DNA from 4 places in the Paenibacillus sp. JT22N12 genome. Region 2 is predicted to be linked to each of the others. Evidence: riboswitches for the same ligand, from Rfam matches in the RefSeq annotation. Region 2 holds a riboswitch; each other region holds the start of a gene.
The links. Region 2 has a riboswitch for cyclic di-AMP ahead of AC0YOA_RS19885 (hypothetical protein). Riboswitches for the same ligand answer to the same signal wherever they lie in the genome.

Region 1 (3,567 bases), on a different contig from region 2:
GGGCCCTGTCCCAATAATCATCAAAATCGGCAGGCCGTGGATTTCTTCCTGTATACGCTTGCAATTCGGCAAGCGGCTTATCAATTGTAGGCATTTCTCTAACTCCTTTGCTGTTGTGATTACTTTCCATGTTAGCGGTTTTATTCTTCATCTGTAAAGTTATTTTTGCAGAAAGCTGCCCCGGAACGGACCTTGCCGTCAACGCTGCAGGCAGCTTCGCTTCATGTCATCGACGGTTATCCGCTGCTTCGCATGCATGATCGGAAAACAGAGGGGCACAATGAATAAAGCGCAAGAAAGAAAGGCTTGTCATTTATCAAAATATGGAGGGTTTACATGCTGCGGAATAATCATTGCGTTCGCTTGATACGAAAAACTGTTCTTATCCTCCTCGCAGTCATGATAATCTCCGGCTTACTTGATCCGGTGCGGAGACTTCATGCTGCTCCGCTTGATAAGCTCCCAGCTTCCTTACATATTCAACTTCAGGACGAGCCCGGCATCCTGCCGCTTAACATACCCGGCTTCAGCGAGCCTTCCTTCCAGAGCAGAGAGACAGGCCAGCAGAAGAAAAAGAAAGTTTCGCGCCGTGACGCCACATCCTGGGTAGATCTGCAGCAGCGTTATCCCGGGACCTTCGTTATTGGCGGCCCGCGCAAGGAGAGGAAGGTTGCGCTTACCTTTGACGATGTGCCTGATCCCCGCTACACGTCCAAGGTGCTTGATATATTGGCCCGCCATAAAGTCAGGGCGACTTTTTTTGTAGTCGGATCGCGCGCCGCTTCTTATCCGTCCATAGTCAGGCGCATTGGCAGGGAAGGGCATGTAATCGGCAACCATTCCTATAACCATGCGGTATTCTCGCGTATTTCCCTGTTTGCCTTCCAGCAGCAGATCCGCAATACTGACGCCATATTGCGTCCGCTCGCCGGATATAGTCCCAGATTAATCAGACCGCCCTATGGGGAAGTACTGCCCGGGCAAATTGAGTGGATGAAGCAAAACGGTTATATTGCCGTCAACTGGGATGTCGACTCTGTCGACTGGCGGGGCATCGACAGCAGTACGATATTGTTTAACATCAAGAAAACCCTGCAGCCCGGCTCCATTATTCTTCAGCATGCAGGCGGAGGCATCGGTCAGGATCTATCGGGAACATTAGAGGCGCTGCCCAAACTGATCAAGCTGCTCCGCAGCAAAGGCTATCAAATGGTTACGCTCCCCGAGCTGCTTGGAGAGCCGGCTGCACGAAGCGTAAAGCCCTGAAACCACCAAGCGGCGCCCCTGCAATGGGGCGCCGCTCATTTATGATCGATTATATTGAAGTATTATGATTTGCCAAGAACAAAAACCTTTACATATTGAAACCCGAACTTCTGGGCTTTTTCCTGCGATTGCGGTACGAAGATATCAATGCGATCCCCTTTGATCCCGCTCCCCATATCTGTCGCTACGGCCATCATGCCGCCAACAGGCAAACCGTCATGATCGTAACCGGTGATATACACCTTGCTTCCCATCGGAATACGGTTGGGATCAACTGCGATCGTACCCAGCTTGAGCGGGTTGCCGTAATAGTCAACCGGGCCCCAGCCGTTCTCGGATTCATCAGCTGTATAGGCGCTTGCTTTGGCTTGTACAACATCTGTATAGTTGTAGGCCAGTCCGTTGACTGTCACGGTATTTTTCGGCAGCGCTTTGGCCGTGGATTCCATTTTAATCGCCTTGACCGCCGCGGTTTTCGGAGCTGCTGCCGTTTTTTTCGCTGCCGATCCCGGCACTGTAATGGACAAGCCCGCATAAATATTGGACGGGTCCACGCCTGGATTCGCTTTCACCAGCTGATCAAGCTGCACACCGAATTGCTTGGACAACGTCCAGAAGGTATCATTGTGTTTTGCCTTGTAAACCGCTGCAGCGTTTGCCGCCCCTGCATGGGCAAGAATTGCCAATCCAAGTACAGCTGCTGCCGCGCCTTTTTTCCATTTTGCATTTACCAAAACAAATGTCCTCCTTTTATTTACGGGTTTATAGGCATGTTCTGATACAGAACTGTCTTCAAACTCCGTCATCGCTCAAACAAGGCAGCCTCTCTTCCGATTGGTTAAGTATGCCTGTTTGTGCATGCGGCCTGCGAGGTTAGTTGTCGGATTCGGATTGAGGAGTTCAACCCTACGCCAAAGCGGATATGCCCGCTCCAAAGCGATTCACCCCCAGCGGATTTTCACCCTGCCATTTCGACTGGCTCGGATAATATTCCGCGAGGCAGGAAACAGATTATTGCTTGCTGAAAGCATCTGTTTGCTGCCTCATAAAGATCCCCCGTACGATAAGTTTCGGCTCGCGTTAAAGGATACCATAATTCTATCCCCCAAATACACTGGTAAATAGGTCCAGCCGCGAACAATAACGGGATGAACGCCATTCGTTTATCCCTCTGTCTCCCATTCAAAGGCAGACAGCTCAACTGTGACGGTTGTACCGCTGCTTTCCTCGCTTTCAAATTTCAGCGTACCGCGGTGGGCTTCAATAATGCGCAAGCAAATCATGAGTCCAAGCCCGGTACCGGAGCTTTTGGTCGAGTAGAAGGGGCTGCCTAGACGCTCAAGCTTATCCTTGGGGATTCCCACCCCTTGATCTTGAATGCGGACAATGAGCATACCCGCGTCCCCCTCCTTCAGGGTAATGGATAAATCTCCTCCGCTTGGCATCGCCTCTATGGCATTTTTCATCAAATTGATAAATACCTGCTTGAGCTGATTCTCATCGCAATATACCGTCGGCATCTTCGCGGCAAAATCCTTTTTCATCTCGACATTGTTCATAATCGCCTGCGTTTCCAGCAGCGTAATCACATTCTCCAATATGGAGGCCAGATTATGCTGGCTGAACTGCTTGACCTGGGGCTTGGCCAGCGCCATAAATTCCTGCACGATTGTATTGATCCGGTCCAGCTCCGCAAGCATAATATTGAAATATTCATGATGGTCGCTTACCTTTGTTTTTAGAAACTGCGTAAAACCCTTTAAGGAGGTTAAAGGGTTTCGGATTTCGTGAGCGATTCCCGCCGCCATCTGACCTGCTACCGACAGCTTCTCTGACCGGATAATCGCTTCTTCCTCTCTTTTGCGCTCCGTCAAATCACGAAACACGCTTTGCACAACAAAGGGGCGTCCCTGAAAATTATGAATCCGGATGCCGGAAACCTCTACATCGATGATCCTTCCATCAAGGCTGACGATTTTGGATTTCATAAAGTCCAAAGGTTCATCCGAGGCCAGCAGCAAGCTCATGCGTTCGCTCGTCATTTGCCGGTAATCGGCATGAATCAAATCCATATAGGTAACGGTAAATAATTCCTCAACCCTGGTGGCGCCAAAAAGGAGGAGGCCGGCATTATTCGTATATAAAATCGTTTCCCCGTCATGAACGACGATGGGTTCAGGCAAGTATTTGATCAGGCGCTGATACCTGAGTTCATGCTCGCGTAAAATTTCATCTGCTTTTATCGTACTGGTGACATCCGTCAGCGTACCAACCAGTGCGGGGCGGCCATCATACTCGACC
Region 2 (3,567 bases):
TGCACTTATGTTTCTGTTCGCGAATATCAATCCCTTGTATATCATTGTTTGCGGACTGCTGGGAGGGATTGTGCTTATACAGATGAAGAGATTGATGGGACTTAAGACGAATACGGAGAAAACGTCCTCGGAAGCTCAGAAGCCGGAGCCGGTTTACCTTGAATATTACATCTAAGAGCGACATGGTTTAGAAGGGAGGGATGAAGGAATGATTTGGGGGCTGTTTATCACATTTTTGAAAATAGGTCTGGTTTCCTTCGGCGGCGGTTACGCGGTGATCCCCATGATTCAATTCGAGGTATCGGCTCATCAGTGGATGACGGGCGGCGATTTTCAGCAAGCCGTGTCGCTGGCGGGCATGGCGCCCGGTCCGATTGCTACCAACACGGCCACCTTGATCGGCTACAAATCAGCCGGCATCCTGGGAGCCGTCGCCTCTACTTTGGGGATGGTGCTTCCGTCTCTCACCGTGGTTGTGCTGATGGCGGCTTTTTTCTTCCGGCTGCAGCATAATCAGTGGGTAAAATCCTCATTTTATGGATTACGGCCCGTTATTACGGGATTGATAGTATTCGCTGCCATCCATTTCGGGTTTCCGGACGGCGAGACGGGCTTCACCTGGGTGACGGTCTGCACGCTCCTGATCTGCGCCGGATGCTTATATCTCCTACTGAAATATAAACTCCATCCCATTATGGTCATCTTGGCTGCCGGGGCCGCCGGAATTATATTGTTCTAATTCATTTAAAGTATCGCTGCTGCTTGTTAGGGCGGACGATGCTTTTTTTTGATTTTATCCGCACGGGAGTTATTTATACGATTTATTATGCTGCTGTACGCCATAATTATGTGTTTTTGTACACGTTATTCTGGATGGCTTGATCGACAAGCGGCCCGGTCCATACTCCTTAGGAATCCTCTGACCTTAGGGCATAGAAAATAAGCCCGAAGAGCACAGAAACTCTCCGGGCTTCCCTACAATATAAAAAGAGGTTTGAATGCTAGAACAAACTAATATAAGAAGATGCACGGTCAAACAATACGGTTTTTATCGCTGACTGATTATGACCGGGATTGCCTTTCAACTGCTCCAGAGCTGAGGAGACCAGTACACTTTGAATGGTATCTTCATGATAATGCTGCAATAACCAACCGAGATTATGAGGCTCCCTGGAATCCAGAATGTCCCGGAAACGGTTGGACCATGTAATCCAGTCCGCGGGCTTTTGCCAATTTTCCAGCACCATATCGCTCCATGCCTGTCCGGCGTTTGTGGTCAGAAACAGGATGACCTGATAACGGGTCATTTTGTTTTCATTGAGGGCCACAATAAACAGTTCCATCCTTTTGACTTGAACGATCTGCAGGCGGAGTTCCGGTTCAGGCAGCGGGTCAGCTTTGGGCAGTGGGTCAACGGTTTGAACAGACATCTTTAAATTCTCTCCCTTTTTTCGCTTACGAGGTTAGCTGTCGGATTCGGACGAGAGAGCCGCCCTTCCAGAGCCGTCAGGCATCCGGATTCACCCCTTGAACGCCAGAAGTCCCAGACGCTCACATGGTTCCCCCGCTGCTTCCTTTGGAAGCACTCAGCGAATAAATGATAGCCGTAATCAGGCTTGCCATTTATCATATTCCGTTCCTTTTCTTCTGTAAAACGATCCGCAGCCTGATAAACACTTCATAACGCCATATTTTTCATTTAAAGTGAAAATAAGCGGCTAAAACCAGTCATTTTGCGCAATTGCTCGTTCCCTCTTCATGTTGCTAATACGCTGCTCCATTCTTCATATAAGCTACCGAAGGGCCGGGTTTCATTTTAAGCGGAGATAAAGAAAAACGGCGAAATACCGCGATATACAGAGCATAAAGAAGCATTGATCCTCTGAAAGCGCTTGAAAATATGTCCAGCGGCGTTATTTGTGCCCATAGCTGTTCTGGACATGCTTTACACGCCGTACGGCTGGGAGTATGATTCATATCGTGCTTAACAGCATATATCCATTTTTTTGATCGCTGAGTTTCCGCCTTCGGGTGGAAAGCGGGGGAACCATAGAGGCGTTGTTGGTATCCGATGTGAGAGTCGGATCGTACAGCGCAGGGGTGAATCGTTGCAGGAGTGTCATGAAACTCATGCAGCGTAGGGCGACTCTCACCGCCCGAATCCGACAGCTAACCTCGTAAGCGCAGGTGGAGAGAGGAATGGTGAACGAAGTGATCGATTAAATTCGACCGCAGAGCGTCACGTGCCTCTGCGGTTTTTTGTTGTATAGATTTTTGTATAAATCTTGTTTTGTTTCATTCGCTGAATATTGCGCAGCAGCTGCAGTAACGGGGGAACCAACGACCGTCCTCGTCCATCGGGACGAAGGCGACGGTCACGGGGTGAATCATCCGGCATTCCAAAATGCCGGGCGTAGGGCTACTCTCATGCCCGAATCCGACAGCTAACCTCGTAAGCGTACCGGGAGAGGCAACACTTATCGCGAGCGATCAGGACGTTTGTCATGGTCAAAGAAGCCGCAGGTAAAGGTTACTCTTTTCCTAAGGCTTCTTTTTTGTTGCCTTCTTCCCTGAATTTGGAGGAGAAAAGTATGGAACAACGGCCCATATTGGTGGCTGCATCGACTGAGGCAGGGAGAAAATTCGTACGGCTGCTGCTCTACAAACAGCAGCCTGTGGTTGCCCTCACGAATAATAGGAGGGAAGAAAAGCTGCTGCGGGAACTGGGCGTTAATGAAATTATCCGAGTGAACACGACCCGCAGCAAAGCGGGAGCGGCTCCCCAATTTTCGATCGGACGCGTTTATATTTTTGAGTCGAGCCTGCCGCTCAGCTGTCAGTATCTGCAGCTCATGGCCAACTGGTCCTGCCAGGAGATTACCGTTATTACGACGGTATGGCATCCCGAGGTTATTTATAAAAAGCTCGGGGCTGCCTATATTGTGCGCACGCAATCCGGAGATGTCGGGTTCTTGCTCAGCCGCCTGAATGATCAACCATAAAGGGAGTGCTGTTATGTTGGATGTATGGATGATTTTGACTTTGATCGCCTCTTTCCTTGTTATCGCTGGATTCTTGGTCTGGTGCGACAAATCGATCGACGAGACGGAGGGAGAACGCTTATGACGCTGGTATTGATTTTTACAGGCGCGTTGCTGATCTACCTGGTGTATGCCCTGCTTCATCCGGAGAAATTTTAAATGAGCTTGAGAGTCGATTAAGCCCCAAGGAGGAACGGCTATGGACATATTGCAAATTATTATTGTGATCGGCGTTCTGATGCTGATCGCCAAACCGCTCGGGAATTATTTGTATCATGTATTCTCGAATGAACCTAACCGCACAGACAAGGTGTTCGGTCCGGTGGAGAAAGTGATTTTTATGATCATGGGGCTGAAGAACAGGGCAGGGATGAGCTGGAAGAAGTACGCCATCAGCTTTGTTACCATCAACTTCATATTCGTAGCCATCAGCTATGTGCTGCTTCGGGTGCAGAGCGGGCTGCCGCTAAATCCGAACGGAATCGGCGATATGGAGCCCACGCTCATCATGAATACGATAATCAGC
Region 3 (3,567 bases), on a different contig from region 2:
ACCGATTGTGGTCAGCCTCATATCCAGCCAGATGGACGCGGACCGTATGGATTACCTACTGCGCGATGCATACTATACAGGCGTCAATTACGGAACATTCGATCTGGAACGCATTCTTCGCGTTCTAAGGCCGTATCAGGGACGAATTGTTGTAAAAGAGAGTGGAATGCACGCTGTTGAGGATTATCTGATGTCCCGCTACCAAATGTATTGGCAGGTTTATTTTCACCCGGTCACCAGGAGCTCGGAAATTATACTTCGACAAATATTTCGCAGAGCGCGCGAGCTTTATGGGGGCGGGTATGCTTTCTCATGGATGATCGAACCGCTCCGGCATCTGATGGAAGGTACGCTGGATGTGGAGAACTATCTCCTGCTGGACGAAGCCATGGCTCAAACAGCCTTTACGCAGTGGTTGAAGGAGGAGGATTCTCTGCTGGCAGAATTATGCACCCGATTCCTGAACCGAAAACTATATAAATACATAACCATGGACAATGCCGATGAAAAGCTTTGGCAGGAAATTCGTGAACAATTCCAATCGATCGGTCTAAATCCGGACTATCATCTGGAAATCGACTTTCCCTACGATATGCCGTATGATGTATACCGTCTGGGGCATGATTTCATGGACAAGGATGAACGTCCGCCGATTCTGCTTCTGGGGCAGGATGACCGCTTGTCCGAAATCTCCAGAAAGTCGGATATCATCCGCTCGATTACCGGAATTCATCAGGGCAAATATCATCTGTATTACCCCGAAGAGCCTTTACTTGAATCGGCCCATCTGTTGTCGCCGCATATCCGCGAACGATTCGGGCTCTTATTATAGAAGGGAGATCAACTTGCTTATGTTAATCGACACGCATACCCATCTGGATTCGAAACAATTCGACGAGGACCGCGCGGAAGTGATTGAACGGGCCCGTGCTGCCGGGATCTCGAGAATTATAAATATCGGCTTCGACCGGGAGACCATTCCCACGACAATGGCTCTGGCGGAGCAATATGATTTTATCTATGCGATTGTAGGCTGGCACCCTGTTGAAAGCATTCATATGCTGCCCGGGGACCTGGACTGGATTGCATCGCTTTGCGATCATCCCAAAGTTGTCGGAATCGGCGAAATAGGCTTGGATTATCACTGGGATACGTCTCCGAAGGACGTTCAGCAGCGTGTTTTCCGGGAGCAGATCCAGCTTGCGCGGCAGAAGAAGATGCCCATTTCGATTCATAACCGGGAGGCGCATGAGGACGTGCTTCATATACTGAAAGAGGAGAATGCCAAAGATGTGGGCGGAGTCATGCACTGCTTCTCAGGCAGCTGGGAGACGGCGAAACAATGCCTCGACATGAATTTCTATATTTCGTTCGGTGGACCGCTCACATTCAAGAACGCGCGTGTTCCCAAAGAGGTGCTTGCACAGGTCCCGCTTGACCGTATTTTGATCGAGACCGATGCTCCTTATTTAGCTCCCCACCCCTACAGGGGGAAACGAAACGAGCCCGCTTTTGTCCGTCTTGTAGCAGAAACGGTTGCCGAAATTAGAGGGAAATCTGTAGAAGAAATCTCGAAAATTACGACAGAGAATGCTCAGAATTGTTTTGCTTTTAAAGAAAAAGGGCTATAAGAGGCAGCAATCAAGACATTTCGAGTGAAAAAACTAATTTTGAGTCAGTAAATTGGCAGTTTTTCACGTGATTTTCCTTAAAATTCGTTAAAATCGCGATTAATCTCTTCTTTACAATGAGCAGCAAAAGGCGGTATCATTCATCTCAGAGCTTCAAAACTTGCATTCCTTTTCCAAAATATCGCTTAATCTCCGAAGTCGGAGAGCGGGGGAACCAAACATTGATACACTTCGTATCGGACGAAGGGCAGTAAATGTTGAATTCTTCTTGGGGTGAATTTTATGGAAGCATGTGGTAGACATGCCAGCCATGAATAGGGCGACTCTCTCGCCCGAATCCGACAGCTAACCTCGCCAGCGTAATAGTGTTATAAGAGAGATCAACCTCGTGCATTTAATCCATGTCCCGTCGTCATCTGGGAAGCCACGAAACAGATCCTCTGTCGTCGTCGGCTTCTTTTATTTTGAATATTGCGTAAAAAGACGACATAGGGTTTAGCATGGAGGTCGAGGTTGGAAATGAGGAGTGGCGTGCAATCACGCCAACAAAAACAATAGAACCGTCAAAGGCAATCATGTAACTAGGCGGCGGGGCTATGAAGGAGGACCGAAGAAGTGGGCGCACTCCAGCTTAAGGATACCCATGGTAAACGATCATCCAGCATGTCTTTCGCATTGCGATGGAAGCATGAGAACGTGCGTTTAATATTACTGAGCGCTCTGATCTCAATCGCTATGACTTTCATGTTTCTGGTGTTGTTGTACGGAACGGCTGACAAGCACGTCTCCGTAGTAGTGAACGGACAAGAAACCATTGTTTCGACAAAACAATGGGTCCTTCAACGCCTACTGGATGAACAAGCCATCACGATAGGGCAGTATGACAAGGTGTCCTTACCTCTTAACGGGGGAATAAAGGACGGCGACCGCATCGTCATTGACCAAGCGGTACCGGTCCATGTGAAGGCAGACGGCAAGGTAAGAACGTTGTACACGACAGAAAGAACGGTTAAGGCAGTGATCGATCAAGCGGATATACTGATACGCAATCAAGATAAAGTATGGCCTGCCCTGGAGGACAGAGTGAAGTCCAACATGAGTGTAACGGTCACACGGATCGAGAAGAAAATGTCTGAGAAAGCTTACACTGTTCCCTTTTCGGTCGTGAAGAAGGAAGACCCCAAGCTCGAGCAGGGCAAACTGAAGCTTATTCAGAACGGCAATGAAGGCAAAGTAGTCAAACAGTTTGAGAACGTATATGCGGATGGGGTGCTTGTGTCCCAGATTATGGTTACCAAGCTGACGAAAGCGGAGTCGGTCGATAAAGTGGTGGCTGTCGGTACCAAGAAACCGGAAACGAATGTAGTTACGCTCTCGGCGAAGGCGGGCTCTTCTACAGTAACGACCAAGCGGGGCGACAAGCTGAAGCCTAAACAGATTTTGAAGAATGTAACGCTGACCGCTTACGCTGCGGGCGTTTCATCAACGGGCAAGTCAAAGAGTCATCCGCAATATGGGATAACGGCATCAGGTGCGACGGTTCAAGAGGGAAGAACTATCGCGGTTGACCCGAAGGTTATTCCCATCGGCTGGTGGGTCTACATTGAGGGTATCGGTTTCCGCAGAGCGGAAGATACGGGCAGTGCCGTCAAAGGCAAAAAAATCGATGTTTATTTTGAAAGTGAGTCTTATGCTGAGAAGTTTGGTCTCAAACGAGGATACACAGTTTATGTGCTCGGGCCGAATAAGCCGGAGGCAATTTAACCTTGGGACTTAACTCCTTTAATAAGGGTTTACCTCATTCATATCGTATTTTAAACATAAATATGCCATTATAAGAAGAGGCGATTGCCTCTTCTTTTGTATGTTTGTCTGAAGGGAATGGATGGACGGCATGATTAAGGAAATAATCGTAGTTGAGGGCAAGGACGATACC
Region 4 (3,567 bases), on a different contig from region 2:
TGCCCCGGATCATGGCAATAACCGCACCGATTAGAGTCGTGAAGGTTGTGGTCTTGATTCCGCCCCCTGTAGAACCCGGCGAAGCGCCGATGAACATCAGGATAATGGTCAGGAACTGCGTGGCCTGCCTGAGCGAGGCAAGGTCAAGCGTATTGGCGCCTGCTGTACGCGGAGTAACCGACTGGAAGAAGGAGGCCAGTATTTTGCCGCCCCAATGAAGGGAACCGAGTGTCCTGGCATTGGTGAACTCGAATATAAAAACAACAACCGTTCCGAATACAATCAGAAAGCCGGTCATAGACAGTACTACTTTGGAATGAAGCGAAAGTTTCTTATTATTGCGATATTCAACGAGATCCGAGATAACAATAAAACCGATCCCGCCTGTTATGATCAGCAGCATCGTCACGATATTGACCAAAGGATCATCAACATACTCCGTAAGGCTAACATACGGAACCCCGAACTGGCCGAATAAATCGATGCCCGCATTATTAAAGAATGAAATCGCGTGAAAAATGCCAAAATAAACTGCCTTGCCAAGCGGCATGTCAAACGACCAGCGGATGGCAAAAAGGACAGCGCCGACCAGCTCAATGGTCAACGAGTACAAAATCACTTTGCGTATGAGACGCACAATGCCTTCCATGCTGGTCTGGTTCATCGCCTCCTGCAGAATGAGCCGCTCCTTCAGCGATATACGCTTGCGTAGAACAAGAGCGAACAAAGTGGCCATGGTCATAAAGCCGAGACCGCCAAGCTGAATCAGCATCATAATAATGATTTGGCCGGGAACCGAATAGTGGCTGCCTGTATCCACAGTCACGAGGCCCGTCACACACGTTGCCGTAGTTGCTGTAAATACCGCGTCGATAAATGGCGTCGGCAAGCCCTCCCGCGAGGCGAAGGGCATGGAAAGCAGCAAGCCTCCAAGCAAAATAATGAACGCAAAGCCCGTTACCAATATACGGGGCGGCGACCATCTGTAAACATTGAAAAAAGATAGCATCGTAGGATTTGTCCCACCCCTCCTGGCTGATTTGCGCGCACAAAAAAAGCACTGGGAGCCCAAGTGCCAATGCGTTTGAGTCCTGTTCCACGAAGCCTGCGAGGTTAGCTGACGGATTCGGGCTTGAACAGCTGCCCTATTCACAAGCAGTTCAAAATTACGCTGCTTGTTGAAATTCACCCCGTGCTGTCCTTTAATGAAATCGCATAAGCTTAAGCGACCCGTTCAAGACAGCTGTATGGTTCCCCCGTTTTCATTTCGAAATTCGGCTTTTCATATGCAATTGATACACATTATAGTTGCATTGTTCTGGAAAAAACAAACGACAATTAAGGAGGAAAGCAACCGTTTTCAGGCAAAAAAGACGACCCTCGGGTCCAAATCGGCACATCCTGTTCATTATTGTCCATTTAACTCGACCACAAAACGTATTTGCGAGCATTCGCATGGATATTACCGAGACAACTATGATAAGGTAGATGTATGCGGTTTACTGCTTGTATATTGAGATTAGAGGTGCAAACATGAATGATTATCAGCTGCGGCCCAACTGGAAATTCTATGCATGGTTAGGCGTTATTGGCATTGTTATTTATTTGCTCGTACAAGTTGTACCGCAAACCTCTGAGTCTTTTTTTGACTCGGGCAGCAAGAAGGTAATCGCCAAAAGCAAAGCCGAGCAGATTGCTGAGGATTTTGCCCTGCAGCAATTCAAGCAGCTGCCGGAGAGCATTCATGCGGTCCACCAATCCGATTCGATGCTTTACGGTTATCTGTCCAAGGAGAAGCAGACCGACACCTATGACAAAAAGTATGACAGCCGCTTCCCCACCGACACTTTCCAGGTCACGGCGGCGATGCCTGACGGCAGCCAGATTTTTATTTATGTGCATATGCAGGAAGCCAAGGTCGTCGGCTGGAACCAATACAAGGAGATCCATACCACTATACCGCAAGCAACCCAGATAAGCGACGCTGCCATGAAATATGCCGTCTCCCAAGGATTTAAAGCGAATGAACTAAGCGTGACCAAGGCAGACCCGGAAACAGGCAGGATCTCGTACAAGGTTAACGGCTATACGATCGGAGAATCGCAGCTGATGCTTGCGATGAGAACAGAGAGAACAAGTGATGGAGCGCTCATCATTGCCGAATACAAGCCCGGCTTCACGGTTCCGGCCAGTTATTCGAGCTATGTCCAGGCCCAGCAGAAGCTTGCTTCTTTCCTGTCCCTGCTCGGCAGCATTCTGCTTTCCTTTGTCCTGTTCGTCATTGCAATCGTCTATGCCGCGCTTTACCGCAAGCATTCCTCGTTTACACGCGGTATTGTACTGACTCTGCTGTTCCTCGTTATGTACTTGGCGAATGACTTCAATCTCATGGACGGTCTGCTGGCGAGCGCCGGCGAGGACCCTAATGCGATGGCCTACGCGGCCATTAATGTCGGCATTACCTGTGTCGTCACGATTGTGATGGGCATTGCCGTTTATTTCTCCCTTGTCGGCGGCGACGCCCTGTGGAACTCAATGGGCAAACGTATGTGGCCGCGAATGGGCGAGGAGGGTTATGGCGATCATGTATGGCGCAGCATGTGGCTCGGTTATCTGATTGCTTTCCTGCTGCTGGGACTGCAGACCGTCATCTTCATCGTGCTGGTGAATGTTACCGGCGCATGGTCAACCTCGGATGTCACGCAGTCTCCATACAACCTGGGCATTTTGTGGATCTTCCCCATGCTGGCCTGGTGCGCCGCCATTTCGGAGGAGGCTTTGTACCGTTTTTTCGGAATCGGCCTTTTCAAAAAATGGTTCAACAATACATTCGTCGCTTCGCTTATTCCCACTATCATATGGGCACTTGGCCATGTTACATATCCGATTTTCCCTTCCACCACACGGCTGCTTGAATTGACCGTTATCGGGCTCATCTTCAGCTTCATGTTTCTGCGGTACGGTTTTCTCACGGTCGTATTCGCCCATGCCGTATTCGACAGCATCATGATGGCCATTTCCCTGATCTTCACGGGAACGCCGGGCAATATCATCATGGGCATCGTCTACATCCTGCTGCCTATTCCCATTGCATGGGGACTACGTTACCTGCATGACAAGAAAAAAAGGACGAGACCGCTTATTGCGGCTCCTCCCTCAACGCTTCAATGATTTGTGCGGCGAGCTTCTCGCCGATGGACAGAGGCCGGAAATCTTCAATTCCGGCTTCTTTTATTTTTTTGATCGAGCCAAAATGCTTGAGCAGCAGCTTGCGCCGTTTCTCCCCGATCCCGGGGATGGAGTCCAGCTTGGACGCGATCATGGACTTGCCGCGCTGCTCCCGGTGGAAGGATATGGCAAAACGGTGAACTTCGTCCTGAATGCGCTGCAGCAGATAAAACTCCTGGCTGTCGCGCGCAAGCGGCACAATCTCCGCAGGGTCCCCCATCATCAGCTGAGCCGTCTTATGCTTGACGTCCTTCACCAGGCCGCAGACCGGCACATACAGGCCAAGCTCGTTCTCCAGCACATCAAGCGCCGCCGATATCTGGCCTTTGCCGCCGTCTA

Region 1: another riboswitch for cyclic di-AMP. It lies ahead of AC0YOA_RS05850 (3D domain-containing protein); the one in region 2 lies ahead of AC0YOA_RS19885 (hypothetical protein).
Region 3: another riboswitch for cyclic di-AMP. It lies ahead of AC0YOA_RS35705 (ubiquitin-like domain-containing protein); the one in region 2 lies ahead of AC0YOA_RS19885 (hypothetical protein).
Region 4: another riboswitch for cyclic di-AMP. It lies ahead of AC0YOA_RS06290 (TrkH family potassium uptake protein); the one in region 2 lies ahead of AC0YOA_RS19885 (hypothetical protein).

The regions. Positions count from the first base shown of each region.
Region 1 is NZ_JBWDNU010000002.1:51,288-54,854, reverse strand. It holds gene AC0YOA_RS05860 (acetylxylan esterase) at 1-94, opposite strand, end outside; gene AC0YOA_RS05855 (polysaccharide deacetylase family protein) at 337-1,266, shown strand; gene AC0YOA_RS05850 (3D domain-containing protein) at 1,329-2,000, opposite strand; cyclic di-AMP (ydaO/yuaA leader) riboswitch at 2,114-2,352, opposite strand; gene AC0YOA_RS05845 (PAS domain S-box protein) at 2,430-3,567, opposite strand, start outside.
Region 2 is NZ_JBWDNU010000005.1:122,158-125,724, reverse strand. It holds gene AC0YOA_RS19900 (chromate transporter) at 1-175, shown strand, start outside; gene AC0YOA_RS19895 (chromate transporter) at 209-739, shown strand; gene AC0YOA_RS19890 (hypothetical protein) at 1,002-1,430, opposite strand; cyclic di-AMP (ydaO/yuaA leader) riboswitch at 1,438-1,602, opposite strand; cyclic di-AMP (ydaO/yuaA leader) riboswitch at 2,002-2,199, shown strand; cyclic di-AMP (ydaO/yuaA leader) riboswitch at 2,291-2,475, shown strand; gene AC0YOA_RS19885 (hypothetical protein) at 2,592-3,002, shown strand; gene kdpF (K(+)-transporting ATPase subunit F) at 3,123-3,200, shown strand; gene kdpA (potassium-transporting ATPase subunit KdpA) at 3,241-3,567, shown strand, end outside.
Region 3 is NZ_JBWDNU010000020.1:58,369-61,935, reverse strand. It holds gene AC0YOA_RS35715 (HD domain-containing protein) at 1-832, shown strand, start outside; gene AC0YOA_RS35710 (TatD family hydrolase) at 852-1,631, shown strand; cyclic di-AMP (ydaO/yuaA leader) riboswitch at 1,804-2,006, shown strand; gene AC0YOA_RS35705 (ubiquitin-like domain-containing protein) at 2,247-3,395, shown strand; gene rnmV (ribonuclease M5) at 3,526-3,567, shown strand, end outside.
Region 4 is NZ_JBWDNU010000002.1:140,338-143,904, reverse strand. It holds gene AC0YOA_RS06290 (TrkH family potassium uptake protein) at 1-1,009, opposite strand, end outside; cyclic di-AMP (ydaO/yuaA leader) riboswitch at 1,088-1,290, opposite strand; gene AC0YOA_RS06285 (CPBP family intramembrane glutamic endopeptidase) at 1,534-3,171, shown strand; gene uvrC (excinuclease ABC subunit UvrC) at 3,140-3,567, opposite strand, start outside.